4 regions of the Paenibacillus sp. FSL L8-0340 genome follow, and region 2 is predicted to be linked to each of the others. Evidence: riboswitches for the same ligand, from Rfam matches in the RefSeq annotation. Region 2 holds a riboswitch; each other region holds the start of a gene.

Evidence for each region. A riboswitch is a leader RNA that binds a small molecule or an ion and turns the genes downstream of it on or off. The one in region 2 is predicted to bind cobalamin.
Region 1: it holds a riboswitch for cobalamin, as region 2 does, so the genes downstream of both, NST07_RS09050 (energy-coupling factor ABC transporter permease) here and NST07_RS04865 (DUF4430 domain-containing protein) in region 2, are expected to answer to the same signal.
Region 3: it holds a riboswitch for cobalamin, as region 2 does, so the genes downstream of both, NST07_RS02360 (anaerobic ribonucleoside triphosphate reductase) here and NST07_RS04865 (DUF4430 domain-containing protein) in region 2, are expected to answer to the same signal.
Region 4: it holds a riboswitch for cobalamin, as region 2 does, so the genes downstream of both, metE (5-methyltetrahydropteroyltriglutamate--homocysteine S-methyltransferase) here and NST07_RS04865 (DUF4430 domain-containing protein) in region 2, are expected to answer to the same signal.

The regions. Positions count from the first base shown of each region.
Region 1 is NZ_CP151967.1:2,011,368-2,019,114, reverse strand. Features, by position in the region: gene NST07_RS09075 (sirohydrochlorin chelatase) at 1-617, opposite strand, end outside; gene cobJ (precorrin-3B C(17)-methyltransferase) at 727-2,199, opposite strand; gene NST07_RS09065 (ABC transporter ATP-binding protein) at 2,326-3,168, opposite strand; gene cbiQ (cobalt ECF transporter T component CbiQ) at 3,238-4,029, opposite strand; gene NST07_RS09055 (energy-coupling factor ABC transporter substrate-binding protein) at 4,013-4,309, opposite strand; gene NST07_RS09050 (energy-coupling factor ABC transporter permease) at 4,309-5,073, opposite strand; cobalamin riboswitch at 5,334-5,523, opposite strand; gene NST07_RS09045 (ArsR family transcriptional regulator) at 5,687-6,664, shown strand; gene NST07_RS09040 (DUF6171 family protein) at 6,868-7,143, opposite strand; gene NST07_RS09035 (alpha-N-arabinofuranosidase) at 7,156-7,747, opposite strand, start outside.
Region 2 is NZ_CP151967.1:1,062,789-1,070,535, forward strand. Features, by position in the region: gene NST07_RS04860 (glycosyltransferase) at 1-2,121, shown strand, start outside; cobalamin riboswitch at 2,578-2,779, shown strand; gene NST07_RS04865 (DUF4430 domain-containing protein) at 3,041-7,747, shown strand, end outside.
Region 3 is NZ_CP151967.1:515,461-523,207, forward strand. Features, by position in the region: gene NST07_RS02350 (ribonucleoside-diphosphate reductase subunit alpha) at 1-867, opposite strand, end outside; gene nrdG (anaerobic ribonucleoside-triphosphate reductase activating protein) at 1,074-1,589, opposite strand; gene NST07_RS02360 (anaerobic ribonucleoside triphosphate reductase) at 1,586-3,571, opposite strand; cobalamin riboswitch at 3,907-4,138, opposite strand; gene NST07_RS02365 (MTH1187 family thiamine-binding protein) at 4,554-4,862, shown strand; tRNA gene NST07_RS02370 (tRNA-Thr) at 4,944-5,015, shown strand; gene NST07_RS02375 (hypothetical protein) at 5,621-6,265, opposite strand; gene NST07_RS02380 (hypothetical protein) at 6,389-6,733, shown strand; gene NST07_RS02385 (hypothetical protein) at 7,047-7,289, opposite strand; gene NST07_RS02390 (hypothetical protein) at 7,384-7,747, opposite strand, start outside.
Region 4 is NZ_CP151967.1:5,228,512-5,236,258, forward strand. Features, by position in the region: gene NST07_RS23930 (DUF4349 domain-containing protein) at 1-1,055, opposite strand, end outside; gene NST07_RS23935 (DUF1540 domain-containing protein) at 1,463-1,615, shown strand; gene metE (5-methyltetrahydropteroyltriglutamate--homocysteine S-methyltransferase) at 1,850-4,150, opposite strand; cobalamin riboswitch at 4,314-4,523, opposite strand; gene NST07_RS23945 (undecaprenyl-diphosphate phosphatase) at 4,810-5,670, opposite strand; gene NST07_RS23950 (DedA family protein) at 5,743-6,375, opposite strand; gene NST07_RS23955 (FtsX-like permease family protein) at 6,393-7,747, opposite strand, start outside.

The DNA of each region.
Region 1 (7,747 bases), 950 kb from region 2:
CTTTTATAAGCAGTCCTTTCCCACAGCAGGCGGGTCAGCTTATAGAAATCACTGTTGGCATCAGGATCGCTGCCTCCACGGCCCATAACAAGAATAATGGTGTCTTTGTCCTCCACTTTCGAGGTGTTCATCTCAACTGCAGCAATGCCTGTATTGCCAGCTACGGAGACAGAAGATGCTACCCACGGACCCGCGTCATTCGCATTCCCCCCCGATGTCAGCATCTTGTCTTCCGGCTGGTCCGGCTGTCTCCACGCAGTTGCTTCTGCGATCCGGTCCAGCAAAATATCCACCGCCCGCTCCTGCACGCCGACCGGACGTCCGTACACAAATTCCACGCCCGGATACTTTAGCTTCGCCTGGTCCATGGCCAGCGGAATGTCCAGCTTGGAATGGCCAGCCGCGAACAAAATAATCGGCACCACGTAAACTGTCGAAGCGCCTCCCTTTACACAAAGCGCTATGCCCTCAGCAATCGAAGGCGAAGCCAGTTCTATAAAGCAGGTTACAAAGGTCAGCTCCGGCTTGCGGGCGGCAAGCTCACTTGTGAATTTCCGCAGCTCATCGTTGCCCTCCGTTACCCGGCTGCCGTGTCCTACGAGCAATACTGTTTTCATTCGTTGTGCCCCCCCTGCTGAAAAAATGTATAAAACCGTTCATTGATTTTGCCCTGCGAACCGTATCGCAGGGCAATCGCTGTAACTGCGGCTATGAGCTCATCTTCATTCATTCCTTCACGGACCAGGCTGCCTGCATGTGCGCCTCGTCCGACCTCTTCCCGCCAAGGTACAGCTCGAAGCTGCCCTTGGAGTACACTATACCGATATCCTCCAGCACAGCTGAGCTGCAGGCCATGCCGCAACCGGCTACACCGATCTGAAGCTCCCGCGGCACCGGCCGTCCGTGGAGCAGCTTATGAAGGCGGATAGCTGCATTAAGTCCGTCTTCCTTTCTCAATTCACAGAAGCCGCACGTTTTCACTCGCACAAAATCCCCCGGCAGGCTCACATTCAGCCCGGCCTTTGCCAGCCGGTAAGCCTTATCCTCCTGCTCAGCCCCACTGCTGCGCAGCAGAAAATGTCCGTCCCGCGTACACACCAGCTGACCTTCATCACCTGCAAGCTCCGCAAGCAGCGCCATCTGTGCGCCGCTATATCTGCGGCTGCCAAGTGCCGGCGAAACCTCCAGTTCGGAGGCTTCGAATTGCGCCGCCGGCGAAACGGCGGAAGCAAAAGCCTTAGGCAGCTCCGTCCGGGCCGCTGCAGAAGCAGCTCCGCTCTCCGCAGCAGCTGCGCTGCCCATAGGGCCAGCAGCGTTATTCACCTCTGCTGCGGCCTCTGCTGCGGCCTCTGCGGCAACCGCTGCCGCAGCCAGCGACCACGGCTCTGCAGCTGTCCGCAGCCGCTCATGCGGCTTCAGCGCCTGCGTCTCGGCGCCAAGACTGTACTTGCGCTCATAGCCGCGCGGCGTCACCATCAGACCTTCATAGACGGTAGTCGCGGAGTTGCCGACCACAACTGTGGAGAGCATGCCGATCTCATGCTCCAGCATATCCTGCAGCGTAGTTACAACCGTCTGCTGGCGGTCACGGTAGGCACTTTTGACAATGCCAACCGGCGTGGACGGATCGCGGTAGCGAAGCAAAATGCTGCGGGCTTCCTCAATCTGCCGCTTCCGTTTGCCGCTACGCGGATTATAGAAGGCAATTACAAAATCCGCCGCACCCGCCGCATCGACACGCGCCGCGATGCTCTCCCACGGCGTTAGATGATCGCTCAGGCTGATCGTGCAGGCATCATGCATAATCGGCGCTCCCAGCAGTGAGGAGCAGGACTGGATCGCTGATATTCCGGGAATCACCTCCACTTCCACACCGCCCGCACGCTTCCAGCCCCGTTCGATCAGCACCTCGTACACCAGTCCTGCCATCCCGTACACACCTGCATCCCCACTGGAAATGACCGCAATGCTCTGTCCCGCTTCCGCCCTGCGCACCGCTTCCTGGGCGCGGCTAACCTCTTCCGTCATACCGGTGCCGACAATTTCCTGATGCTTCAGCAGCGGCTTGATCAGCTCTACATAGGTGTTATAGCCGATAACAGCTTCACTTTCCTCAAGCGCAGCCAGTGCGCGGCCTGTAATATGCTCCAGGGCACCGGGGCCAATGCCGATAATCAGCAGCTTTCCTTGTTTTTCCATCCTTTTTCCCCCGTCCACAAAATAACCTGATTTCATGCTTCCCCTGCTGCTTGCTACAAGACTCTATATCTAGCAGATGCTTCTGCCAAATCAGGTACATTCACATCTGTCATAGTCGTAATCATTCTATTTAATTTCCCGCTTCAAAATGGCTTTGAACTCTTCTGCATTCCGGGGAGCAGCCTGCCCGGCAGTCAAACGGCCGGGCAGGCTATGCCATAAATCAGCGAGCAGCGGCAGGTCAAGACCGAGCGCCCGCAGGTCTTCCCCGTCTGCAAGAATATCCTCCGGCGATCCGGCTGCCCGGCAGATTCCTTTATCCAGCACAATGATCCAGTCCGCCCAGCGGTAGGCTAGATTCATATCATGCGTCGCCATGACCACCGTGGTGCCCTTGGCAGAAATGCTTTCAAGTCCCGCAAGCAGCTGTCTCTCGGAGAGCGGGTCCAGATAGGAGGTCGGCTCATCCAGCAAAATCAGCTCCGGCTCCATCGCCATAACCCCTGCGAGCGCCGTGCGCTTTTTTTGGCCCAGACTGAGCTGATGAACCGGCTTATCTTGCAGAGCCAGCAGATTCAGCTGCTCCAGCACTTCCAGGCAGCGCTTCTGAATAGCGGCCTCATCCATGCCTGTCCCCCGCAGCCCGAAAGAGATATCCTCGATAGGCGTACTAAGAATCAGCTGTTGCTCGGGGTCCTGAAAGACGAGGCCCACGCGGCGGCGCAGGGCGGCCAGCTCTTTTTTGGAATAGGCCAATGGGGTGCCGCCCTGCAGCACCCTGCCTTTCTGCGGACGCAGTACGCCAACCGCATGCAGAAACAAGGTTGATTTGCCGGAGCCGTTGTGGCCGAGCACTGCTGTTTTTCGTCCTTTGGGGATGGAGACAGTCAGCTCCCGCAGCGCAGGTTCCGCCGTGTCCGGATAACTGTAGGCGACCCCCTCAAAGACCAGGCTATATTCGTTATTCATTGCAATCTCCTTACTCTTGTTCAGTCTCCACTTCTACTCCTGCCGTTGGCTGATTCCTGCATCAGGTAATCACCTGCTCCGCAAGATCCATAACTGAGCGAGCAGCAACAGGGAAATACCAACGCAGGCCTGAACCGCGAATCTGCGCGGCACCGGGCGTGACACGTAAGGCGGCAAAATAATCTCACCCATGTACCCCCGGGTTATTAGCCCCTGCGACAGCCCATAGTAGCGGTGCATCGTATTGGCAAACAGCGAGCCCGCCATTCCCGCAACTTCCCGCAGTTTGGCCACCCGTCCTCTTCTGCCGCCGCGCAGCCGCCGCGCCAGCATCATTCCATGTGCTGTATCGCTCAGCAGGAACAGAAAACGGTACATAATCAGCATGAGCTCCAGTACGATCTGCGGCATGCGCAGCCTGCGGAGTACCTGCAGCAATTCTCCGAACGGTGTTGTAAATATGATAAAAAAGCAGCAGGTCAGGCAGGCCAACACACGCGCCAGCAGCAACCCTGCCCGGTGCAGCCCCTCCGCCGTAATGTATAGCGAAAGAGTCGAAGCCGGGAGCTGCAAGGACATTACCGTCTCACCGGCAGTTGGAAGGCCAATTTCAAGCAACAGGGCCGGCAGGCTCAGACAAAAGAACAAAAGTGCCGTACCAAACAGCAGGCCGTAGGCACGCAGCGGGATTTTGGCGTACAGGACGCACCACACACTCATCCAGCCGGCAACCACAAGCTGCAAGGCCGGATGAAGCGCATAGGAAAGGATGAACATGAACGCTGCGAACAGGCTTTTCCACATCGCGGGCAGCTGCCTCAGCGCATTGCTATAGGATAACGCATCAATTCTTCTGATCATTAAGCTTGCGCCGGTCCTGTCTGCCTTTCAGCAGGCCGATGGAATAGCCAATCACTCCGGCCCCGATCGCCGCCTGCAGCGCGAACAGCATGCTTTCCATTTCGCCGGGCAGCTCCGTCAGCGGTTTGAACCAGGGCTCATAACCGGGATCAATCTCTGTAATTACACCCTCTGCGGCATCGTCAGCCCCGCCGAATTCCCCGTTCACCAGCAGCAGAGGCAGCACCACCAGCAAAATCACCGCCAGTAGCATCAACCCATTTTTCCACTTATTGCTCATCACAGACTTCCTCCCTTGGTTTGCCGTTTCAGCAGCGACAGCTCATTCGGACTGTAGGATTTCAGCCAGTTCCAGAGCAGCACGGTCAGCAGCCCCTCGCTGATGGCGAGCGGAATCTGCGTCACGGCAAAAATACCGCCGAACTTAATCAGAGAAGCCAGCACACCTCCGTCTGCTGCCGGAAAAGCCACTGCAAGCTGAACCGAGGTCACCACATACGTCATGAGATCGGCCACTGCCGCCGCCATAAAGACAGCCAGCTTTTCACGTCCATTCACCTTCATCAGCAGCTTATAGACCGCATACCCGGCAAAAGGACCGGCCACCGCCATCGAAAATGCATTCGCTCCAAGTGTCGTTATCCCCCCGTGTGCCAGCAGCAGCGCCTGAAACAGCAGCACAACAGACCCGATTACGCTCATCGGCAGCGGCCCCAGCATTACAGTACCAAGTCCCGTTCCTGTAGGATGGGAGCTGCTTCCGGTTACGGAAGGCATTTTGAGTGCTGACAATACAAAGGTAAATGCACCCGCCAGCCCAAGCAGCAGCTTCAGCTCCGGGTTGTCCTTGGTCATTTTCTTCAGCTTAAGGACTCCAAGGGCAAAAAACGGCAGAAATGCCCCCCACCAGAATACGGCCCAGCCTACCGGCAGAAAACCCTCCATAATATGCATCGCGTTGGCCGTGCCCGGCTCATTCAGCAAAAAATAAACGGTAAATCCGGCAATGAGTGCAGCAAAACTCCAAAACTTGCGTTTGTTCATGCTTTTCCCTCCATGGATTCGTCATTTTGTGCCGCATCAAATCAAAAACTCCCGCCCCGGGGGGTGGGAGTGCTATGTACGTCATCAGATATGTAAGAGATGGTGGTCCCGCTGCAACAGCGAAGAATTCGCAGAATTGTAATTTGGGGTAGCTGAAGCTGGCACTTGCTCTGCACCAAATCTTCAACATCCACCGTCTCCAAAAATGCATGCCTTCATCTCTTTAACCAATTCGTACACCGCTCCTATCCGCGTAGAGTCGTGGTGCGCGCAAACAAGGTAGGTCTCCTGGCTCGGGATCATAACGCCTTCCTTCGTCTTCCCCGGCTGTTTGCCGAGTGACATGCTGAAGTTCAGCTCTTCCTTACAGTGGCGGGACCGCTCGGGATTTGCACCCGATTCCCTGTTACCCCTTGTAGTTACAAGGGCACCTTGTCTTATCGCTAATTTATCCTGTACATTATAGTGGACTTCGCCGGGGGGTGTCTGTGATAAAAGTGGAGCGGCAAAGTTCTCCAGCACACCATCCGGTGGACCCTACGGGTTGTAAGAAATTCATTTAAGTAATATAATCATTAACTATATAACTTGAATCCGGAGGCGTACCCAGAAAATGAAACTTGATCTTACCGAAGATTCCCTGCCGGTGTACGAGGCGCTCTCAAGCGCTGTACGTCTGCGAATGCTGCAGCTGCTCGCTGTTCAGCCCATGAACGTAAAGGAATTGGCGGGAGCGGTCAAGCTGAGCAGTGCCATTATGACAATGCATGTGCGCAAGCTGGAAACGGCCGGACTGATCCGCACCCATATGGCCCCCGGACGAAGCGGACTGCAGAAGATTTGTTCTCTTGCCGCTGAAGGGGTGGAGATTATCTTCCCACTCCAGGCCAAAGCAGAGCGCAAGGGTCACAGGAAAGAAATACCGGTCGGACATTATTCCGACTTTGAGATAGAGCCCACCTGCGGGCTGGCCACTACCGAGCATATCATCGGCAGCTTCGACGATCCGCGTTATTTCTGGGATATGGAGCGGATGAATGCCGGAATTCTCTGGTTTGGCAAAGGGTATGTCGAATACAAAATACCCAACTTCCTGTTATCCAGCCAACAGCCGGAGGAGCTCATCATTACGATGGAGATAGCCTCCGAAGCACCGTCAACCAATAATAACTGGCCTTCGGATATTGCATTCACGCTGAATGGCCAGAAGCTAGGGTATTGGACTAGCCCAGGCGATTACGGAGACAGCCCGGGGAAATATACCCCTGCCTGGTGGCCCGCGTACACCAATCAATACGGCCTGCTCAAGCAGCTGCGCATTACTCCAAAAGGAACCTATATGGACGGCTTAAAACTCTCCGACATTACGCTGGAACAGGTAGCAATCCGCAACAAGCAGTGGACCTTCAGGCTCTCGGTGGAAGAGGATGCCGAACATATCGGCGGGCTCACCTTATTCGGCAAAGGCTTCGGCAATTACAACGAGGATTTGGTCGTAGAGCTGTTCTATACCGATGGATTCAATAGTGCTGACGCGGATAAAACGGATACAGCAGCAAGGACTGACAATGGGAATGGAACAGTTTCCTAATCAAGCGAAGCCTTCACTGTAAAGTCCGCACATATATTCTTCTCTTCTCACATAAACGCCCCCATCCCTCGCGGTATTGCATCCACGAGTGATGAGGGCGTTTAAAATTTCAGTATGCCTGGGAATCCATGGGCTTCTTTCCGGTATCACAGCCAATGGACGCTTCCTCTGTGACAAAGGTTCTCTAACGGCTTGGCGGAACGCTACTCCGTGACCGGACTCCACAAACCGCCGCCCGGCAACGGACAGCCACGCTCCTTCAACTTGGCCACGACCGGAATGATACAACCGCAGGCCGTGCATGTTACGCCATCCTGGAGCTTCGGGCAGGCTGAGCAAAGGGCAACCCGCTGCCTGTATACTTCATCTGGAGCAGTGTTGTCCGGGGTGAACATTGATGAAGCCAGAATCCGGGCAATCTGGGCATCCGTCACCTTGTACTCTTCCCGGCAGCCCTTGCAGGTCGATAAAGTACTCATATCGTATGCTCCTTAAGCCTTCGGGGTAATTTCCAGCACGGTCACCGACATCGGAGGCAGCTCAACGTTTAGCTTGTCGCCTTCCAGCTTAAAGCCGGTAAACGGCTGTGGCGTCACTGCCTCCGGCTGGCTAAATGTATTGTGGGCATCAATTGCTGTTCCGGCCAGCGTCGTTCCTGTAATTTCAACCTCTTCCCCGGCAAGCCCGCGCAGCTCCAGCGGAAGCGATGCTGCTGCAGCATGATTCAGGTTGCACAGGCTGACATGAATTACACCCTCCGCCGTAATGGAAGCTGAGGCCGAGACTTCCGGAATCTCGCGGCCTTCAAAGCTATAGGTGCCACTCTCCAGCGAAAGATCAAGCAGCTCCGCATCCTGATGCACCTTGTACATGTTGAATACGTGGTACGTAGGAGTCAGCAGCATTTTCTCGCCTTCCGTAAGAATTACAGCCTGCAGCACGTTGATCGTCTGGGCAATATTCGCCATACGAACGCGGCCGCTGTGCTTATGGAAAATGTCGAGGGTCACACCGGCAACCAGCGCATCACGGATGGTGTTCTGCTGATAGAGGAAGCCGGGATTGGTTCCAGGCTCAACATCA
Region 2 (7,747 bases):
AGCGGCCTGCTGTCTTACCTCAAGCCAGAGGGGGCGCTGGAGTCCCGGGTACGGCTGAACGATATGTTCCTGGAGCGCTTCGACCGTGAGTATGACCTGATCCGCAAAAAGGGGATTCCTCAGCCGGAGATTATGGAGCGTTTTATGGAGTATTTTGTGCTGAAGGGCCATAATTACCGGGTCAAAGTGGTCGATTATTTCATCAACGGTATGCTGAATGCCCGGTCTGCGGACCGGGATGATACATTGGCGGCGGCTTACACTATCATCGAGAGCAATGACGAGCTGAGTGCAGCTTTCTTTAAAAGAGTGCTGGCCCAGCCTATTTTCCGCAAGGCGCTGCTGGAACCGTATATGGAATCCCGGTTGGCTGCTGCAGCGCAATCGTCTGACATTTTACGGTTTGTCGCCCATTGGGGCCGGTTTCTTCCAGAGGCGCTGCAGCAGTCGTTTGTCCGTGATACAATCAGCGATTATTTGCTGGAGAAGCTGCAGCGTGACAAAGATCCGGTTGCGGCGGTGGCCTCGATTCATGACTCTGTAGAGAAGGCGGAAAAAGAGCGCCGCAGAGGCAGCGGGTTCAACCCTGAGGCGCTTTCGCTGCTGAAGGAGCTGATGGCGGCAGCGGACCGCTTCCTGCTGAACCGTGTATCGCTCAGCGAGCTGACACAGGAGCAGCTGCTGGAGATTTCGTTCCTGCGCTACCGGGATACGGCGGATTGGCAGCCGCCGCTTGATTCCATCAGCAGGCAAAAATCCAATGCGCTACGCGCTGCCTACCGCTGGTTCGGGGAGGAGAGTCCTGATGAGGAACTTTTTGCCGGATTGTCACCAAAGGAGCTGGATGATGTACAGCTGCTCGGACGGCGGTGGCTGAAGGAATCACGAAGTGTGGAGCCGTTCGAACGCTTGCCGCTCGCTTTCTATCACAATAGTGACCGCGAGAGCGGCCCGCTGGATTATGATGCGCTGCTGGATCTGGTGAAGCGCAAAGCGGACGGCGACAAAGAAACGGTATACCGTTTCCTGGCCTGGTCACAGAACAACCGGCTGTTCACGGTGTCGAAGAAGAAGCTATACCCGGGCTACCGCCGGGCGATTCTAAAGTATTTCCTGAACAGCGACCGCGAAGCCTTCAAGAGCAGGGATTTCCGCAAAAGCTATGTCTCCGCTGCTGGGCCTGCTCTGCAAAATGTATATAACGAAGCCCGCTCCCAGCTGGCTTCGCCGCTGGCGCGGTGGGTTAGCCGCAGCCGATTTCAACTCCTGATCTCCGGCTCCATTCTGGGGATCGTACTGATTGGCGTTATTATCGCCATCAGCCTGCTGCGGCCGGACAGCCCGGACACGGCTCTGCCGGAGGGCAGCGCAGCACCGGACGGCGGCCACCCGCCTGCTGCCGTGTATCTTAGCGGCAGCGGAGAAGGCGCGGGCAGCAGACTGGTATTCACCTTTGCTGACGCTGAAGAATGCACCGCCTTTACTCCGGCGGAGATCAGTGTAGCAGCCTCCGGTGGGGATCCGGAGGTCTACAAGGTCACGGCGACGTCGAGCCGGTGTCTCGCTCCGTCGCCGGATGCGGGGGCCGCCGGCATGAACGGCGGCAGTGGAACGGCAACGCCGGATGCGTCAGCCGGAACGGAAGCCGGCGCGACCGGGAACGCGAACGCCGGAACGGAAGTCGACGCGACAGGGACCGCGAACACCGAAACAGAGGCCGGCGCGACAGGGACCGCGAACGCCGGAACAGAAGCCGGCGCGACCGGGAACGCGAACACCGAAACAGAGGCCGGCGCGACCGGGAACGCGAACGCCGGAACGGAAGCCGGCGCGACAGGGAACGCGAACGCCGGAACAGAAGCCGGCGCGTCCCCGGCTGTGTCATCCGCGCCTTCGCCGGGAGAGACCGGGGGAGCTTCGTACCAAGTCACTGTGGATCTGGAACCGGGGGCTAAGCTGGCCGAGGGCAACATGATCATCGCGGGCGATTATAAGCTGACTCTGCAGTCGGATCCAGCACTTACGGCAACCCCTACACCGAGTGCCCAGCCTACTGCAACTGCGACTGCAACTGCAACGCCTACGGATGATGGCGGAGCAGCAACCGAGGCTCCTGAGTAAAGTGATATAAACAGACAAAAATCCTGAACCGCATGTTTTGCCCGGAGAGAGCAGGGCAGATGCGTGTTCAGGATTTTTCTTCTTTCACAGAGCTCCGGCGTTGGTTATGACGGATCACCCTGTAAAGGGATTCTCTCCCTCTAATGTGGACTGTATATTGAAAATAAGTTGTATAAGACGATATACTACCGCTAAATTATCCGGTTGAGCCTTATGTGGCGTTTTACGAAATAATAGCGGGTGTAAATCCGCCTAATCCTTATTAATGAGGGAGTAGCCAAAACTTAGCGGGCATTTTTTCCGCTACTAATGATGAACTGCGTGCAGACAGGTTGGGATCAACGAAGAGTGTGTTTGATGCTTTCGAAAAGGGCTCAGCCGGCAACGGGCGGCATTGGAACAGCTTTTCTATAGACATACAAGGGAATAGTGGATATGATTATGAATATTAAAATTTGATAGTCTAGTGAAAAGGGTGCAGATTCTATCCAGTAGAATTTGCTTAAAAGGGAAGTCCGGTGCAAGTCCGGCGCGGTCCCGCCACTGTAAATGCGGAGCGACTCTTAAGGGTGCCACTGTCCTGTGAAGCAAGGACGGGAAGGCGGAGGGAAGCTGTGAAGCATAAGCCAGGAGACCTGCCTTTTTCTTGAACGTTTCTATTCTTCGTGGGGTAAGAATGCGGAACATTACAAATGGATGTGGTGGCGGAGCTTGAGCACCCCCGTGCTTCATTTGTATTCTTCCGAGGCCGCCCTTAGCAGGGGCGGTTTTTTTGAGGGATGAGGATGAAGTATAAGCCGGTGCTGTATGTTATCCTTCTCTCTCGCAGAAACGGCCCCGTCCTTTTGAAATGGACAGCATAGCCGTTTCTTCTTGTTGTCCGCTGCTTCACTATTTTATTCACGGAAAGAGGTTAACGATGAAGACTCTTCTCTCTGCCAAGTCCTTTATGCTTGGCCTGGCTTTATTGCTGGTTATTTCGATTCTGGGAACAGCGCTTGTTCCTTCAGGGCAAGTGTTTGCCGGGGCGGTCTCCGCTACCGCGTCCGGAGGAACGGAAAGTGTTACTGCTGCTGTGTATGCAGCAGACGAGTCTGGCGCAGAGCCGGCTGCGGCTGCATTAACAGCGAAGCAGCAGATTACCGTTGCCGGAGCGACCTATGCGGCTGCCGAGTATATGCTCAGCAGCGGCGTGACGTCAGAATGGCAGGCGGTTGGCCTCGCACAGGCGGGCTACAAAGTACCGGAAAGTTATGTCCGGCTGCTGGAGCAAAAGGTGCGGACAGCCAGCGGCAGCTTTGCCGCAGTCACGGATTATGCACGGATTGTGCTCGCGGTACAAGCCGTGGGGGCTGATCCGGCGAATTTTGCCGGAAACGGCTCTGAGCCGGGTTTTAATCTGGTTGAGCGTATCTATAACAGCGACAAAATGAGCGGCCAGACGCTGAACAATCCGGTCTATGCGCTGCTGGCACTGGATTCAGGCAATTATACTATTGGGGCGGATGCCAAATGGAGCAAAGCGGCGCTGCTCAGCGAGATCCTGTCCAAGCAAAATGCAGACGGCGGGTTCGCCTTGACTTCCGGGGCAAGCGAGCCGGATATGACGGCGATGGCTTTAACGGCCCTTGCTGCGCATAAGAGTGATCCGGCGGTTGCAACTGCCGGGCAAAAAGCAGTAGCCTGGCTGTCTGCTGCGCAGGACAGCAACGGTGGCTTTGGAGGCAGCAGCGAAAGCGCGGCACAGGTCATTATCGGCCTTGCCTCCTTCGGGGTAGACCCGGAAGGAGCAGAATTCACCAAGGGTGAAGCAGATCTGATAAGCAGACTGCTCAGCTTCAGTGTAGAGGGCGGCGGGTTTGCCCATAATCAGGGCGGAAATGTAAATGCTTTTGCTACAGAGCAGGGGCTGCAGGCGCTGGTGGCCTACACCCTGTACAGCGGGGGCGGAAACGGCAAGCTGTATGACTTCACTAAGCCTGCGGTTCCGAATCCGTTAGTGTATGTGCCCCTTGTAATTGAAGGGCCGCAGAACACGCTGGGAGAAGGGATGGCATATGCAGGCAATGTCCTCGAGGTGCTGGAGAAAGTGGCCGCCCAGAAGGGCCTTCCGGTTAAGAATGAATCGGGCAGCTATGTAACGGGAATCGGCAGTATCCAAGCCGGAATCTACGGCGGCTGGGATGGCTGGAAATATGCTGTGTCCCGGGACGGGGCATGGATTGATCCCGATGTAGGAATGAAGGATTTTAAACTTAAGGAAGCAGACCGGGTTCTCGTTTATTATGCGGGCAACGATACGCAGCTGGTGAATTCGCTGACGCTGTCCGCGTTGCAGCCGGGTGAGGAGGAGCCTTTCTCAGTCACGGTTACCCAGATAAAATGGGTATGGGACAATGCCACAAATATTTCGAGTCCTGTAACCTCAAGTGCATCTGGTGTGGAAGTGGCAATCGGAGACCGGAAGGCAACAACCGGTGAAGACGGCAAAGCGGTCTTTGCCGAAGGTGTTCCGGCAGGAGACTATACGCTAACCGTAACCGGTTATGTTGCGGACAATGCACCAACTATCGCTAAATATTCGCAAGCTGTAAAGGTAATCTCCAAGAATGTACCAGTTCATCTGTCGGTTGAAGGACCTGAGGGGCCGGTCGCTGAGGGAGCGCTGCAAGCATCCAACGCGCTGGCGGCATTGAAGAAACTTACGGCATCCGGAAATATTCCGCTGGAGATTACGGAGTCCTCCTACGGCAGCTATGTGTCGGGCATTAATGGGATTAAGAACGGAACCCATGACGGCTATTGGAACTTCCTGGTGTCGCGCGGCGGGAAATGGATCTACCCAAGCGAAGGCATGGGTGACTTCAAGCTGCAGGCACAGGACAAGGTGCTTGTCTATTTTGCCGGTGCCAACACGCAGGCAGTAAATTCCGTTACAGTATCTCCACCGCAGCCAAAACCGGGGGAAACGTTTAAAGTGACTGTTACCGGGGTGGAGTGGGTATGGAATAACACGACATTTGCTTCCGAACCGGTTGTTTCACCGGCAGCCGGAGTGAAGATAACCATTGGCGGTAAATCAGTCACTACGGACAGCCAAGGCGTTGCAGTTTTTGAAGGAGGCTTGTCCGGCAAAATATACACGCTGGCTGTAACCGGTTATGTTGCGGAAGCCACACCAAACATTGCCCGCTATACGGATTCGCTGAAGGTGGCTCCGGGCAATGTAACCTCCTATCTGTCCATTGAAGGGCCACGGGGTCCGGTAGCTGAAGGCGCGCTGGAAGCATATAACGCGTTTGATGCGCTACAGCAGCTGGCAGCTGCGAACAACATTCCTCTAAAGGTTACGGAATCTTCCTTCGGCATCTTTGTAGGGGGCATTAATGGAATCGAGAACGGAGCCTATAACAATCAGGGTTACTGGGCTTTTGCCGTATCGCGCGGCGGGGCGTGGATTTATCCGGATGTGGGCTTAAATGATTATATTCTGCAGACTTCCGACAAAGTGCTTGTCTACTATGCCGGAGAAAATACGCAGGTAGTAGATTCGGTACAGATTTCGCCTGCGCAGCCGAAGCAGGGTGAGGCATTCACCGCTACGGTCACGCAGAAGAAATGGGTCTGGAATAATGACACGTATACTTCTGATCCGGTGACTTCACCGGCTGCAGGAGTGCAGGTCACTGTTGGCGATAAAACCATCACTGCTAATGAGCAAGGGCTCGCAACCTTTGAGGGTGGCCTGCCTGCCAAAACATACACGCTGGCCGTGACCGGTTATGTCGAAGGCGGGACGCCTAAGATTGCCCGCTACACGCAGCCGTTGACTGTTACAGCTTCGGTAGAAGTGCCTGAGACGGCATCGGCCACGCTCACAGTCATTGGAGACACTACTAAGGGAACCATTCTGGCTGGTACCAAGATGACGCTGAACGAGGGAGAGACCGCATACAGCTTGCTAATCCGCCAGCTTGGAAGCAAGGTTGTCAGCGGCGGAAGCGGAGACAGTGTATACATTAAAGCAATTGATGGCTTAGCAGAAAGGGACCGCGGTGAGAAAAGCGGCTGGATGTACTCCGTAAACGGTGTCTACCCGGATTACAGCTCCGGAAGTTATAAGCTGAGCAGCGGCGACGCCGTAGCCTGGCGTTATACGCTTAATGGCGGAGATGATCTGAAGGGATCGGCTGGAGGTTCCTCCGGCACTGGAGGTGCAGCAGCAGGTACGGGCGGCAGTATGGTGAATGTGGGTATCACCCCGGATAATACCCTTCCGCTGAATCAAGTAGGACAGACGACAGCTGTTTCGAACCTGAGCACCAAAATGACCCCGGCAGCAGCGGCTGCCCTTAAGCAAAAGCTGGCGGCAAACGTGGCTGTCTTCGAGCAGGAGGTCACTTCGGGTGCGGCGGCAACCTTGCAGGACAGCGGCGGTGAAGTGAAGCTGCAGCTGCCAGCCGGTTCCGTGTCCGGCAATTTGAAGATCAGCGTACGCGAGACTACTTCAGAACGCGCTGAGCTGGTATCGGGACTCTATGATTTCAAACCGGATGGTACGAAATTTGTGAAGCCGGTGGATCTTTCGATTACAGTTCCGGTTACGGCGGTAAACCCTGCCAATCTGGCTTTGGCATGGCTTGACGAAAGCACCGGCCGCTGGATTCCGGTTCCCGCTGCGCTGGATGCGCAAAGTGGGGTGATCACCGGAAAGGTCAGTCACTTCACGTCCTTTGCCGTAGTGGACCGCAGTAAATGGGAGCCGCAGCCGCAGCAGTTGAAGAGCGATATTGCAGCTACTGCCAAGGCAATTCAGGCAGCCGAAGAGATCAGCGATTGGCAGGCGATTGGACTCGCCCGTTCCGGCCACACAGTACCGGCTGCTTATTTGAACGGAGTGAAGGAGCAGCTTGCCGCGAATAAAGGGGAGTTCCGCAAGGTTACGGATTATGAACGTTTGGCGCTGGCTGTTGCCGCTGCCGGCGGTGATCCGCAGAGTATTGGCGGGTATAATCTGATTGAGCAAATTTATAACAATGACCATATGGTAAGCCAGGGCAGCAACGGCCTCATTTTTGCCCTGATTGCGCTGGACAGCGGTTCTTATGCTGTACCTGCGAATGCGCAGTGGACTAAGGAACGGCTGATCAAGTCCATCCTGGAACTGCAAAGCAAAGACGGCGGATTCCCGCTGACAGCTGGCAGTACCGATGATGTGGACATTACCGCTATGGCAGTTACTGCACTCTCATCCCATAATGACCAGGCGGAAGTAAAAGCGGCTGCGGATAAAGCGATCGCCTGGCTGTCGCAGCAGCAGCTTGAAGGCGGCGGCTTCAAGCTCTCGGGAGCAGAAAACAGTGAGAGCACCTCACAGGTCATCATTGCCCTGAGTGCTGCCGGAGTTGGTCCTAATGACTCCAGATTTATTAAAGCTAAGGGCGGACTTCTCAGCCACCTGGCTTCATTCAGACAAAGCACTGGCGGCTATGCTCATTCGGCTGGCCAGCCCGGGAACAGCCTGGCTACCGAACAGGCATTACTGGCACTGGCTGCGTACGACCTGTTCCTGGCCGGAGAGGCGAAGCTGTTCAGCATCTCGCCAGCCGCTTCCGGCAGTGTGTCC
Region 3 (7,747 bases), 550 kb from region 2:
GATCCACGGGATAACGCCGGAGCTGGTATTCTTGTGGCCGCGGATATCGGAGCCGCGGGCCCGTACCTTGCCGAGGTAGACGCCGATGCCGCCGCCCATTTTGCTCAGCCGGGCTACGTCGGTGTTGGAGTCGAAGATACCTTCGAGCGAGTCGTCTACGGTGTCGATGAAGCAGCTGGAGAGCTGTCCGGCAACCTTTTTACCAGCGTTGGACATCGTTGGCGTTGCAGCCGTCATGTAAATGTTGCTCATCGCCCAGTAGGCTTCTTTAACCAGATCCAGACGTTTCTCTTCCGGCTCTGTGTGCATGAGGAACATGGCGATAATCATATAACGCTCCTGCGGAAGCTCCATCACACGCCCGTCAAAGTCATGGGCCAGGTAACGGTCTGACAATGTAAGCAAGCCGATGTAATCGAACAGCAGGTCGCGTGTATGATCAATGCAGCCGCCAAGCTCGGCAATCTGTTCTTTGGTGTAGTGGGTCAGAAGCTCTTCACGGTAGATGCCTTTCTTCACCAGATCGGAAATCAGCGGGTACAGCTCGCCGTATGGCTCATCCGGGTAGGCTTTATAGCGGCGGTTAACCGCGGCTTTTTTGTATAGGGTCGTCAAAAGCGAGCGGGCAGCAGCAAACTTCCAATCCGGTTCTTCTTTGGTTACGAGCTCAAGGGCGCTCATGGTGAAGGCGCTGCTGATTTCCTCTCCGCTGACCTCGCTCCGGCGAAGCTTGGACTGCACCCCGCGCAGCAAGGTTTCTTTGCTTAATTGCTCAAGGCCGTTCAGGATACGGTCGGCGTAAACGGAGAGGCGGATTTCATCAAAAGCCAATTGGCGGTTGTCGGGTTTCACTACGAGTTCTGGCATAGGGGATTCATCCTTTCGTATTTGGGTTTAATTTTCAATATTAAAAATTGATATATTATAGCGCAGAAAGCGGCCAGGAAATGGCGGCTAAGCCGACATTTCAAAGCTGCCTTCGAAGCAGGCGATAGATCGTATCGCGTGCTGGAATCCGGGTCTGCGGAAAACAGAAGCTTAAAGTATACCATGAAATTTATATTTCCAAAAAGCTAAAGTACAGCAGGCTGCCAATGGATGACTTCCTTGCCGGCAAGGCTGGCCGGAATGTCGATAATCCGCTGGTTGCTGCTTCCCCGGTAGGGAAGGGTAGTATCTTTAAGCTCTTCTACAAATCGTCCGTCAATCACTACATGGCACAAGGCCAGCAGATTCCATTCCGGCGAGCCCGGAGAAGCCGTCAGCTCTTCATACGTATAACCGGTATAAATCCAAATTGAGAAATCCGGCAGCACAGCGCGAAGCTCATGAATGAAGCCCGCAGCCTCTTCTGCCGAGAAAAAAGGGTCCCCGCCGGCCAGCGTCAGGCCGTCCAGCAGCGGATTAGCGGCAATTTCGGCAATAATCTCACGCTGCCGCTCCAGGGTGAACACTTCACCAAAATTGAAATTCCACGTTTTCGGATTGAAGCAGCCCGGGCAGCGGTGGCGGCAGCCGCTGAGGAAGAGGACGGCCCGCATGCCCTCTCCCTCATTAATTGATTCCGGGTAGTAGCCGCAAATATTCATAGATGCTTGAGGCGGTCTCTTACTTCGGCCTGCTTGGCGGCGTTGAAGCGGGTCTGGTAATCGCCGGTCAAATATCCGGTTACCCGGCGCAGGCGGCGGATATGGGTGTCATGCTCATGCGCGCCGCAGGAAGGGCAGTTCGTGCCGATAACCCCTTCATAGCCGCAGCCGGAGCAGCGGTCAATCGGGTGGTTAATGCTGAAATAACTGATTTCCTGCTCCAGCGCGTAGCGGATGATTTTGACAAAAGCCGCCGGGTTGCTGCGGGCATTGCCGTTCAGTTCCACATAGGAAATGGCTCCGGCGTTGCAGTACTCATGGAAAGGGGCCTCAAGGCTAATCTTCTTGGCCGCACTGAGCTCGTAATACACTGGAATGTGGAAGGAGTTCGTATAATATTCGCGGTCGGTTACGCCGGGAATAGAGCCAAGCACCTTGTGGTCCACCTTGGTGAATTTGCCGGACAAGCCTTCGGCAGGTGTTGCAAACAGCGTGATGTTAAGATTGAGCTCTTCGCTCTTGCGGTCGCAGTACTCGCGCATATGGCGGACAACGGCGAGCGCTTTGGCATGGACTTCCATGTCCTCGCCATGATGTTTGCCGTACATGGCCTTCATGCACTCCGCCATACCGATGAAGCCGAGCGACAGACTGCCGTGCTTCAGCAGCTCGCCTACGCTGTCCTCGGGAGCAAGCTGTTCGCCGCCTTCCCAGACACCTTCGCGCATCATGAAATCGGAGGCTTTGGCTTTCTGGGCCGCTTGAATCCGGAAACGGTGCAGCAGGCCTTCCAGTGCAATATCCATATAATGATTCAGGTCGTCGTAGAAGCCTTCCTCGTCGGGAGCAAGACGGCGGCCTGTTACAGTGCCGTGAGCGAGGCCCAGACGGACCAGATTCAGGGTGTTGAAGGACAGATTGCCTTTGCCGGAGCAGTGATTACGTCCGAAACGGTCGCCCAGTACCCGGGTGCGGCAGCCCATCGTAGCAAATTCAGTGTCCGGGTCAGCCGGATCATAGTACTGCATGTTGAGCGGAGCATCCAGATTGGCAAAGTTCGGATACAGTCTGCGTGCGGAACATTCGGCTGCTTTGAGGAACAGCTCATAGTTCGGATCGCCCTGCTGCTGGTTGACGCCCTGCTTGCATTTGAAGATTTGGATCGGAAACACCGGTGTTTCTCCGCTGCCGAGGCCGTTCATGGTGGCGGTCAGCAGGGAGCTGATCACAAGCTGGCCTTCGGGGGAGATACAGGTGCCATAGTTGATGCTGGTAAAAGGAATCTGTCCGCCGGAACGGCTGGACATCGTATTGAGATTATGTATCATACTCTCTGCTGCCTGCAGTGTTTCGCTTTCGGTCTCTTTCTGCGCAAAGCGGAAGGCGCGAGGATACTGCTCCGCCAGATCGCTGCGGCTCATCGAGATTTCGCCGAGGTGATCACCGGCTTGTCCTTCTTCAAAGTACTCCAGTCCCTTGCGGAACAGCTTGGCGAAGGATTTGGTCACGTACGGGGCAAGATCATAATCCAGTTTATTGGCGGATACGCCGCCGTATTGGGCATTTTGCTGGGATTGGAAAATAATCGCCACCAGCGACATTGCGGTCATAATCGAGTTCGGAGGACGGACACTGCCGTTGCCGGTATTGAAGCCTTCGCGGAGAAGGCGCTCAAACGGGATAAAGATGCAGTTGGTCGTTCCGATGGCGTATTGATCCAGATCGTGGACGTACACGACATTATCCTGAATGGCCTGCACGAGCTGTGGCGGCATCGTGAAGTTGCGGGCATACCACTTGGAATATTCACTGCCGAATTTGCTCATTTTGCCGGAGAAGCTTTCTCCGTTCAAATTGGCATTCTCGCGCAGCAGATCCAAATCCCGGCTGTCGATAATATCCCGTCCCAAATGAATAACTTCCTCCAAAAGAACTTCCTGTGCAGCTTGTCCACCGTTGTACCGTTTCTCCAGCAGCGTCATTGTCTAGCTCTCTCCCCTCGGTATAGTAAGAACGAAGTATATACTTCCTGATAGCAGTAAAAAAGCATCTCCCGCCGAAGAGGCGGAAAATGCCCGAATGCGTACGAAATATCCTTACAAGGATATTTGCCGGTTGTCTTGATGAACATACAAGCAGGGGACAGGGGTAATCTCTGTCCTGTTCTTATATATTCCGCAGAAGCCGATACCTGAGGGCGATAATGGTTTATAGCCCTCAGGTATCGGCAGCCTTGGCTCCTTAAAACACGGGAAGGCTATGTCTGCTTGTGCAGGCCGCATTGCGGACACCTCACCTGGTCCTCGCAGGCATGAATGATGGTGTCGGCGAAACAGGCAGGTCTCCTGGCTTCCGGTGAATCCTCCGGCGCCTTCCCGAGAGCTTTGAGGCCCCTCAGTGGCTATTGCCGGTAGACGCTGCTTGACGGGCTTCAGAAAGCCTGCAGGCATCCGGTTACAGTGGCGGGACCACAGCGGATTTGCACCGCGTTTCCCTATTAAGCTTCAGCTCGCTTGAAAGAGCGAAACACCTGTTTCCACTATATTTTGTTGTCGTTAGATAAAAATAACCCAATATGTTGTGTTTGTAAACCATTTTTTGAAACTCCGCGCGGGGAGCGGGTTCTGCGGTTTTACTCACAAATGATCCACAGTTAGTCCACAGGTAATCCACAAGTTGGGTGCAAAAAGTGTCTGGATAAAGTCATAAATTGTCTTAAAAGATGCCACAAAGAGTCCATAAATATTGTGAGCGTGACACTGGAATGCCTAATGAAGAAATATGGGGGACGAAGGGTTACGAATGGTGGGGGTTAGCGGTTTGTGGGTGTGCGGCGGAGTTGCTACAATAAGAACAGGCCGTAGACATATATCAGGAACTTTAGGTTTATAGTCCGTAATAAGGTCGCGCGAGGAAATTTCCAATAAAGGGTTTTTTTTACAGCATATTAAGGAGGGATTCAGAATGGCAATTGGCGAAGTAACCGTAATTCCAATCGGCACAGGCAGCACGAGCCTGAGCTGTTATGTGGCCGATATGCAGCGTGTGCTCAGGGGAGTGGAAGGGATCACTTATGAGCTTACATCTATGGGGACGATTATCGAAGGACCGATCCCGCGGATTCTCGCTGCCGTAGAAGCGCTGCATGAGTCGCCTTTCGCTGCCGGGGCACAGCGGGTATCCACGTCGCTGAAGATTGATGACCGCCGCGACAAGCCGTCTACAAGCCGCAGTAAGCTGCAATCCGTTGAACGCAAGCTGCAGGAGAATTGAAGCCCGGATGTTGTGAAAAAAGGTTGCGTTTTTGGCTGAAAGTTGTATAATATTTTTTGTTTGACAGAAAAAATGCTTTAAGCTGGTGTAGCTCAGGGGTAGAGCAACGCACTCGTAATGCGTAGGCCGGGGGTTCAATTCCCTTCACCAGCATCCTAAAAAAACATACGCGGCGCGGCTTCTTGGAATTTCGGGGGGGCTGCGCTTTTTTTTGATTTTTCTACCATTCTTCTTATTTTTACCCGAGTAAAGGGGGGTTTCTGAGTCGCGCTGACCTCAATTGCCAGGCAGATAATTGTTTATTACTTAAATGTAGACTACGTACTCTGCATATTGTGTAGGATAAGAAGATTTTGGGCACGGGTGGCAGCACCGATAACAGAATGAATTCAAGGAGCGTACATAATATAAAGATATAAAGTTTTGTTTTGAGTCAATTTCATAAAAAACTCCTTCTCGGCATAAAAAAAGCCAACAATCGCTGTGTGATAAATAAATTTGCGAATTAACAAAAAACCGCTCTATTAAAAGGGCGGTTTCTCATGGCATATCAATTCTACATTACTAAACTCCTTGAAAAAATTATTTTACCCCACTGTACTCAAACTGGCGAAGGCATTTACCAACCGCTACACCTAGAAACAAGTGTAATTTAGCTTCGCTCAATTGGAATGAATACACCTAAAATTTCACATGGAAATTTAGAAGCCCGGTATCCTAGGGAGAGGGGATGTGCATGATGGCTTTTATAATTTTTGTTAATATTTAATAATATACAATCCGCTAAATGTAGAATAATTCAGACCATTACCATAATTGCGATTAGCTGTTTGCGGGTTGCGAATTGAAATTCCGCTTGCATCTCTAAAATCAATTGCAGTTAAGCCTCTTTTGTGTGACCAGCCGCCGTCAGCATCTTGTCTATACCAGTGATAATCATAATTAGGAGCAATTACTAATGCTACTTTGTACTCCCGATAACCTGGAACTTCACTATAACTAGAACTACGAATAGATTTACTCAGGTAAGGCATATCAGCTTGTGCAGCATTAATTATGCTTGTAGTTGTTAAGCTTGAGAAAATATTCCCAGCCTTTTCACCTGGTTGAAGTTTGTGCCCAGAATAAGTAGATATGTTTAACATATAAGCATAGCAATTGGCCTTATCTGTTAATGGTGCCCAAACACTAGTATCATAAGGATGTTCGTATCCACCAGTTACCATTGTTTCAAGTAACTGCAATCCTACGGACTTTTTGGAATCCTCTTTTGGTTCAGATGAATTTTGACTATATTGCGTTTCATTGATTGGTATATCATTGTTTGGTAAAACTGCTTTATTTAATGTGGAATCAAATCCTGCAGGTCTATAATTGACTTCTAATTGCACTTCTTCAGGCAAGCTGTTAAACCATTCCAACCACTTTTCCGGATCGGGATTAAAAGATGCTTGTTTTACCTTTTTATGATATGATTATCTTCTAAATATTACCAGTAAAATAATGGTAAAAAAGGAGAAGTTCTAATGACACTAGCAAAATGCTTTAAGTTCTCAATGACATTATTATTCATTTTAATTATTTGTTCAGCATGCCAAAGCAACAAAGAAGAAGGGCCAAAGGAGTACATTTCGTATGATGAATTAAAAAGCTTAGCTGAAAAAGGCGTATCATTGAATTGGGGGGATTTTGACAAGTATTCCTTTGAGGATATCGGATCAGGAATATATATAAGAAAGTACAAAATCGAAGGAGGACACCAACTGTTAATTAAGGGGAAAAGCCTAGAAAGTCCACCTGAGAAAATTTATATTGTTAATCAAAATGGTAAGGAGCTAGAACTTACTCAAGATAACTTGAGCGAATTGTAAGACTTGAAGTAAACACCTTGGAACATTGCTACACTAACGGTTTTTTTAATGGTTTTATGGGGCTTATTTGACCGAAACATCCCCTCTGCCTACGAAAAAACGGGAAATATGACCTGCTGACAACCGTTACGGTTTGGTAAACTCCTATCTTAACCCAAATTGTGTTACTCACATAGCGTGGTTTGGACATACGAGAGTTCAGCAACTGAGACAGCCCCAGTTGCTGATTAAAGGGGATTAGGTTAAAGTTGCTTTACGGGACCGCTGCTAATTTTAACGCATTACATAGCCGGTTTCACTCCACGAGCTGCTGTTAGGCGCTGTCAGATAAATAGTTCTCCATGGATCGCAGATCCGTATTTTTGAACTTTATGACCTCCTTGATTGCTTTAACACGATCCGGTTTGCCCCGTTTGCTCAGTCGGGCAAAAGACCATTTCTCTTTGCCGTCATTCATCGAAAAGGTTGGTGAACGCGTTGAAGAAACCCAATGCTTGTTGAAATTAATCCAATCAATATCCGTACAGACAGAACCGTGGTCATAAAAAAGTTTCAAAACCTCCTTGATAGTTGTTGTCATCATTTAATAATTTTATGGCTAGTCATACATAGTTAAACATTAACATGCAGGCTCTTTTGCTATATAAGCGCTAGTCTGAATAAGCACACCCATTAAAACTTTCAGGTCCGACACGGTTAACGTTTACAGTGCTGTTCACAAATAAGGAATAGATGATCTCAGCTGCTGGAGCGGGATTGTAGTCAGAGCCTATTAAGTAAAGCGGGAACAAGTTAGTAGGTGTTGTTGCCCCTGGATTTAACTGAAGCCGGTTTGAAGCAACTATGGGATCAGTAGCTGCACTCCCCCTAACCACAAACAGGTTTAAAGTGATAAATCCTCCTGAAAACACAAAAAAAGTTGCGACGCCATTGAACTGTACCCTAATAGGGCCCTGAGATCCGGCAGTGGTTAATCCAATCTGGCCAATTAATACATTTTGGTTTGCTGTCAAT
Region 4 (7,747 bases), 3.3 Mb from region 2:
GCGCTGCTGCGGTTCAGATTCTCCCTGTTGCTCCGCTCCATATGCGTCTTCTCATGCTGCTTGGATTTTCTCCGGAACCAGAGGACAATCACTGTAACCACACCGGCTACAAGAAGCACCGGAAGTGCCGCTGCTAGGAAAACAACCAGCCACTGCAACATAATAGACATAGCGCTCAGGCTGCTCTTGAGTGCATCCGATGCCCGCTCTAACAGCGGACCCTGCTCTTTCTTCTGCGTAACAGCAAGGCTTTCGTCCGTCTGATAGAGGCGGAGCTCCACGGTGGAGAAGGAGACATTTTGATCAATATAACGCATTCTGCCTTTAATCTGCTCGATTTCCTCCTGAATCGCTCCAAGCTGGTTAGCGAAAGCGACCAGATCGGACGATTTGGTTGCTTTTTTCATAAACTCGATATACTGGTTCTCCATCAGCTGCTTAGCCTTAAGACGTGATTCCAAATCAACGTATTCTTCTGAGACGTCCTGCCCGGTGATGCTTTGCTGAATTTTTTCATTCTTGATCTTCTCCAGATTATCCAGAAAAGAGGCGAATCCGGAAGCCGGCACCTTCAGAATAAAGGTCCCGCCCTTCTCGTATTCAGACATATTCTCCGAAAATTCAATAATATAGCCGCCGGCCAAAGTAATCATGTTCCGTACATCACTTTGCGCTGAGGCATAGTCCTTTACCTCCATATTGAGGTTTGCCCGGTAGATCAGCTTCTTGTTCAGTCCGGCTGCAACATCGCTCCCGGTAAATCCGGAAGGTTGTTCAGCACCCTGTTCTGTACCTAGATTCTTGGCTGTCCCCGTCTTGTTCGCATCGGTTTTCTGATCCTGCCCGCCTGCTGTTACTGTAGCAGACTCCGCCGAAGAATCCTTCGATTGAACCGAAGCAGCCGCAGGTGCTGAATCTGCCGCCCCTCCCTCAGAGAAGGTGTTTGTACTGAGTTGATCAGCTGCCGAGTTGTTGTCGTCGCCTGAACCGCAGCCCGCCAGCACAACTGCTAGAACCAATAAAAATAAAAAGTAATGCAGACCCCATTTTCGCATTCTCATTCCTCCAAAAGTGTAGTGGAATTTCAGCTTCTTCTATATAAACTACTCCGGCGAAAGGCCCTTTGATCTCTGAGTCTCTTCCGCGTTATTTATTTTGACGTCCCAAAAGCTGGAAGGTTGCAGGAGATTGGAGAATTCCGGACCTTTTTTGATGTTTATTCCCAAAAATAACAACGTTTACAGCGCAAACAGGATCATTCGAATACTGAATGATCCTGTTTGCGAAATCAGGCTTAATTTGCTACAATAATCGTGTCTGAAAAGACACAAAACACCAAAAACCCTCTATTCGCAAGGAATAAGGGCAGGGTTCTGTTCGGACAAGCTCCACCTTGCTGAACAGGACAAATCACAACGTTCTAATTATGTTGCCAATCCACTATAAGGGGAGGTGAACCCTCATGGCAAAAGACGTATTGTGCGCAGTGAACTCTTGCACCTATTGGGCAGAAGAGAACAAATGCAACGCTGAGTCCATTTTTGTAGCTTATCACAGCTCCAAAGAGCCTACACAGTCTGAAGAAACAGACTGCAAAACTTTCGAAAGTAAATAAGGTTAGACTTAGAAGGGACCCTCCACGGTTCCTTCTTTTCTGTTACCCATTCTATCAAGAATGAGAATTATTATCAAGTGTTTATGCTAAAAAAGATCGCCACAAAAAACCAATCCAGGGTGGTATACCCCGGATTGGTTTTTACAGTATATATAACGACCCTAGCTGGACTTCCTAGGGATATTCAGCCCCTACAGAACACTGGGAAAATGGGCGCCCGGTATAATGGACGAATCAGCGGCTGACCGCCCCGCTCTTCTCTCTGACAATCACGGCAGCCTGCACCATGTTGCGCAGCGCCGCTCCGGTTTCTTCCCAGCCCCGTGTCTTCAGGCCGCAGTCCGGATTAATCCAGAACTGTCCGGCATCAAGCACACGTAACGCCCGCTCAATGGCCTGTGCCATTTCCTCTACCTTCGGTACACGCGGACTATGAATATCATACACACCAAGACCAATTCCCTTGTCATACTCCTGCTCTTCAAAGCTGACGATCAGCTCCCCATGGCTGCGCGAGGTCTCGATGGAGATGACATCAGCATCCATCGCCGAAATAGATCCGATCATGTCATTGAACTCACTGTAGCACATATGCGTATGGATCTGCGTTGTCGCCTTCACGTGGTTGGTAGCGATACGGAAAGATCTTACCGCCCAGTTCAAATAATGCTCATGATCTTCAGCCTTTAACGGCAGGCCTTCACGGATAGCCGGTTCATCCACCTGAATCATCTCGATTCCCGCTTCCTCAAGCGCCTGCACCTCATACCGCAGGGCAAGGGCGATTTGGTTGGCTACCTCTTCACGGCTAAGATCATCACGGACAAACGACCAGTTCAGAATAGTCACCGGACCGGTCAGCATCCCTTTTACCGGAAGACTGGTGAGCGACTGGGCATACAGACTTTCCTTCACGGTCATAGGACCGGTAAACGCAACATCGGCATAAATGACCGGCGGCTTCACACAACGCGAACCGTAGGATTGGACCCAGCCCCCTTTAGTAAAGAGGTACCCTGCCAGCTTCTCGCCGAAGAATTCAACCATATCCGTCCGCTCAAATTCACCGTGCACGAGCACATCCAGCCCGAGCTCCTCTTGAAAAGTAATCGCATCTGCAATTTGCTGGCGGATAAATCCGTCATAGCGCTCCTGGTTCCAGACGCCCTTGCGCCATTTGAGCCGGGCCTGGCGCACTTCAGGCGTCTGCGGGAAGCTGCCGATCGTCGTTGTCGGCAGCAGCGGGAGCTGCCACTTCTGCTGCTGCACCTTTACGCGTTCCGCGAAGGGCAAGCTGCGGCTGTCCGGCAGCTTATCCAGGCTGCGCACCTGCTCAGCCACATCCTGCCGCCCGCGTTCCGGCAGGGCGCGGAACACATTCAGCGCCTCGCGGCTCTCGGCGAGCGCTGCGGCATAGACCTGCCCATCCTCTCCCGCCGCTGCTGCAATCAGACTCAGCTCCGCCAGCTTCTCGTCGGCGAAGGCCAGCGCCTGCCGTACCGCAGGCTTTAACTTATCCTCGCCTTGAACGGTTACCGGCACATGCAGCAGACTGGAGGATGGCTGGAGGATAAGCCGTTCGTCCGGCACATGGGACTTCAGCGCGCGGACCAGCTCAAGCTTGGCATCCAGATCGGAGCGCCAAATATTGCGCCCGTCGATAATGCCCGCTCCCAGCCATTTGTCCTCCGGCCAGCCCAGGCGCCGGATCGACGCCAGATTGACCCCGCCGTCATGGACGAAGTCCAATCCGATGCCCTGCACAGGCAACTCCAGCAGTGCTTCCAGCGGCTCTGCAGCTTCAAAGTAAGTCTGCAGCAAGACATGAAGTCCGGGCACTGCTGCAGCGATCTCTCTGTAGATCGTTCCCAGCAGTTCAACTTCTTCCGCGGTTAAGCCGGTTACGATAGCCGGTTCGTCGATCTGTACCCAAGCCACGCCTTCCTGCTGCAGCTCCTGCAGCAGCTGCACATACACCGGCAGGAAACGGGCAGCAACCTCTACAATTTGATCTGCAGCGAATCCCTTGGAGAGCTTCAGGAAGGTATAGAGTCCGACTATAACCGGCTTGCCTTCAATACCCGCCTGCTCTTTGGCGAAACGGTAGGCAGCGAGCGGTTTGTTCTCAATCAGGCGGGGAGTCTGCCCGCCGATTTCCGGCACGATATAATGGTAATTCGTATTGAACCATTTAGTCATCTCGCAGGCAGGGGCAGCCGAATTGCCGCGCGCCATGGCGAAGTACAGATCGAGCGGAATGTCTCCGCCGTCGTAGGCATAACGCGGAGGAACAATGCCAAACATAGCAGCGGTATCCAGCACATGGTCATAAAAGGTAAAATCATTGACAGGAATCAGTGCGATCCCGGCCTGCTGCTGTGTCTTGAGGTGCTGAAGCTGAATACCGGCCATTTCCGCGCGCAAGGTTTCTTCACTGATTTTGCCGCTCCAGTAAGCCTCCAGCGTCTTTTTCCACTCCCGGTTCTTTCCGATTCTCGGATAACCGAGGCTGCTCGTCTTGATGTTGTTTGTCATTACAGTCACTCCCTTGTTTATAATAATTGCCTTAGGCTTTTAGGTAATGATTTCAGTCGGTATCAATAATAAAGAGCGTCTTCCCCTAACCAGGCCGCAGGGAAAGACGCCCATGGGCTGCCAATGGGTAACGTCTTAACACCTCCCTATCTTCCGTAGGTACTGCAGTGCTGTTGAGACAGGCAGGTCTCCTGGCTAGCGGCGTCGGCATCCATCAGCAAGTCTTCCCGGCGAAGTAGAGATGGCCAGTGACATGGGCTGCTATGAACTCTTCCGTTACAGTGGCGGGACCGCATCGGCTTGACCGAATTTCCCTATTAAGCCTCCGGGCCTTTCTGATGCTCCGGCTGGCGCCTGTCTCCGATATTTGCAAATTGTATTCATCCCGTAATCTGATGCCATCATACTGAATCCGATACCTTATCCGCAACAGATTTACGGGTATTCCCGTTATACACATTCCCTATAGCTGGCGCCGTGCAGGCTCATTTTGCTGCGATTCTGCCACACATTCCCTCACAGCCTCTCTTCAAGAAGCAGCTTCAGCAGAACGTTTGGTATACAGCATAAAGAACCGGCTGCACCGTCCTTGACAAGGAGGCACACCCGGTTTCTTTTCGATAAATGATAGCAATCAACGGGCTGTTTCAGCCTGTCTTTTAGAACCAGACGAGGTAGACTACCCCGGCAAGAACGAGACGGTAAATCGCAAACGGCATGAGCTTGATCCGGTTGATCAGCTTCAGGAAAAACTTCATAGAGAGCAGCGCGAACAGGAATGCACTAATGAACCCGGCAATAAAAAACGGCAGGGCATCCATCGTGAAATACTGCCAGTTCTTGACCAGTGAAATCAGACTCGCACCCGCCATAATCGGCACTGCCATAATAAAGGTGAAATCGGCAGCCGCACGGTGGCTCATACCCAGCAGCACTCCACCTGAGATGGTCGATCCGGAGCGTGAAAAGCCGGGCCAGAGCGACAAGCATTGGATCAAACCTACCGATAGCGCCTGTCTATATGTAATTTGGTCAACACTCTCTGTCTTGATTTTTTTGGGGGCGAACCGGTCGGCAAAAATCATGAATATTGCCCCAATGACTAGTCCGATCAGGACCGTCGATGTCGAGAATAAATGCTCGTCGATGTAATCCTCGAACAGAAATCCGAGAATTCCTGCCGGAATAAGTCCCACAATGACCTGCGCCAGCTTCAGCCGGCCTTCCGTCTCCACCGGAGGTTGTCCTTCCGGCACCGCCGTCAGCTCCTTGCGGCTGAACCGCTTGAGACCCAGCAGGTCGATAAACCGGTTGCGGAAAATGATAACTACCGCCAGGATCGAACCCAGCTGGATGACTACTTTGAACGTGTTCGCCGCATATTTTCCGAGAAATTCCTGGGATTTCAGCCACATATCATCCACGATTACCATATGACCGGTCGAGGATACCGGAGCAAATTCAGTTAATCCTTCTACAATGCCCAGAATGATGGCTTTAATAATTGTTAACAGCTCCATATTGATCCCCTCCTTTTTGTTGACCTCCCCTATGAGAGGCTTTAAATAGTTCTGCGAAACCTGTGAATTTAATTAATCTGTGGTATCTACCGGTTTTCTACCGGACTGGCGTTTGCGGAAATAGAGCACACCACCCACAACAACTCCCACAGCAATCAATACGTAGACGACACTTGAGTAAGCTTCCATGTACACGCCAATATCCTCCCAGGATTCTCCCAGCGCAGCACCCAGCAGAATAAGCAGCACATTCCAGCCCAGCGTCCCGATCGTCGTAAACAGCATGAATAACCCGAATTTCATCCCCGACATTCCTGCAGGAATGGAGATCAGACTCCGTACCAGCGGAATCATGCGGCAGAACAATACCGTCCAGTAGCCGTATTTGTCGAACCAGGCATCCGCTTTGCGGATATCCTTTCCGCTGATCCGGAGTAGTCCGCCCCAGCGGTCCACAATCCGTTCTAGTCTGTTCACGTCCAGCATCCGGCCGATCCAGTACAGCACAAGTGCTCCCAGCAGCGAGCCGGCCGTTGAGGCGATCAGCACGCCGGGGATGGTCATCCCGGAAGTGGTTGTCATGAAACCGCCGAACGGAAGGATTACCTCCGAGGGGATAGGCGGAAAAATATTTTCCAGGGCCAGCATCAGAAAAATGCCCAGATAGCCGAACTGTTCCATAAAATCGGTAATCCATGTTTTCATTTCGTGCTCCTCCGCGTTCAGATGAGATTTTTTTTGAGATTGCGCAAATAACGGCTGCGGATAAGGAAGAAGTATAACCCCTGCGCAGCCAGGTAGCCGATAAGCACCGCTCCCGTTTCGGCAGCGATGGACAGATAGAACAGCCGCTGCAGCGCAATAAAGGCGAACAAGCTGTGCAGGATGGCCAGCCCCACCGGAACAAAGAACATCAGTGACAATTGCAGGGTCACAGTCCGGTCCAGTTCCTGGTCGGTCAGGCCCATTCTGGACAAGGTGGAATACTGCAGCCGGTCATGGTCAAGATCCATGTACAACCGGAAGTACAAGAAGCTGCCTGCGGCGATAAAAAAAACGGTGCCGACTAAAAGCGAAGCGAACAGCATCGTACTGTATAACGTCCGCTGAATTTCGAACAGCGTGCCGCTGACCACAACGGCATAAGGGGATTTGCTCTCGTAGGACACTTTGCCTTTGTCCGCAAGTCTTGAAGCAATGCCAACCGTCTGTTGGAATGGGTCCACATAGAACCCGGTATACAAATCTCTTTGCACGGGATTAATGGTGGCGAACAAGCTGTCACTAACGACTACTCCGCTGAAATCACCGCCATCCCTCCCATCCAGCTCCGGCAGCAGATATTCAGCAATCGGCACATGCTCCGTATATCCGATCTCCTGAATATCTACTCCCTGCTTCAGCTTATAAAGGGCATGAACCCGTTCAGAGGTCAGGCTGCGGTCACGCTGGGAACCGATCATGACCAGACCTTCATTCCCCTGGAGCGGCTGCTCACGGGAGGTAAATCCGGCTTGTTGGAGCGCCTGTTTGTAATCACTGTAAGCCATCAGCGGCAGACGCTCTGTACGGTCAGGACCGGTCTGAGACTGTACTTCCGCATATTTGATTTGGATCTCCAGCGAGCGATAGGGAAGATTCAACCGCTCCAGTTCCGCTTTTATCCCGTTTAAATCCTCTTCCGCAGCGGCCCCGGCCTCATTGCCCTTGGCCACATAACCGACCGCTGCCGGATAGTCCAGCTTCAGCTCTTTGGAGAGTGTATGAATAGAAGCAAATACCCCGACAGAGGTGAAGGATACCGCCGAAACAATCGTCACCATAAAAAACATCCGCCCGTTGTCTTTCCAGCGGTAGGTTAAGCCCGAGAGTGTAATAATGTTTGTCTTATGCCAATAAAACCGCCGGACTTTCCTCATTATCCTAACCACATATAGACTAAGCTGTGTATAGAATAAGTAAGTGCCGGCGACCGTAATCGCCACCACCGGAAACATCACTCTCTCCACCGATGCTGCGGTCGTGGTAGCGGCCAGAATATAGCCTCCAAGCAGCAGCAGGGCCGAAGCGAACGCCA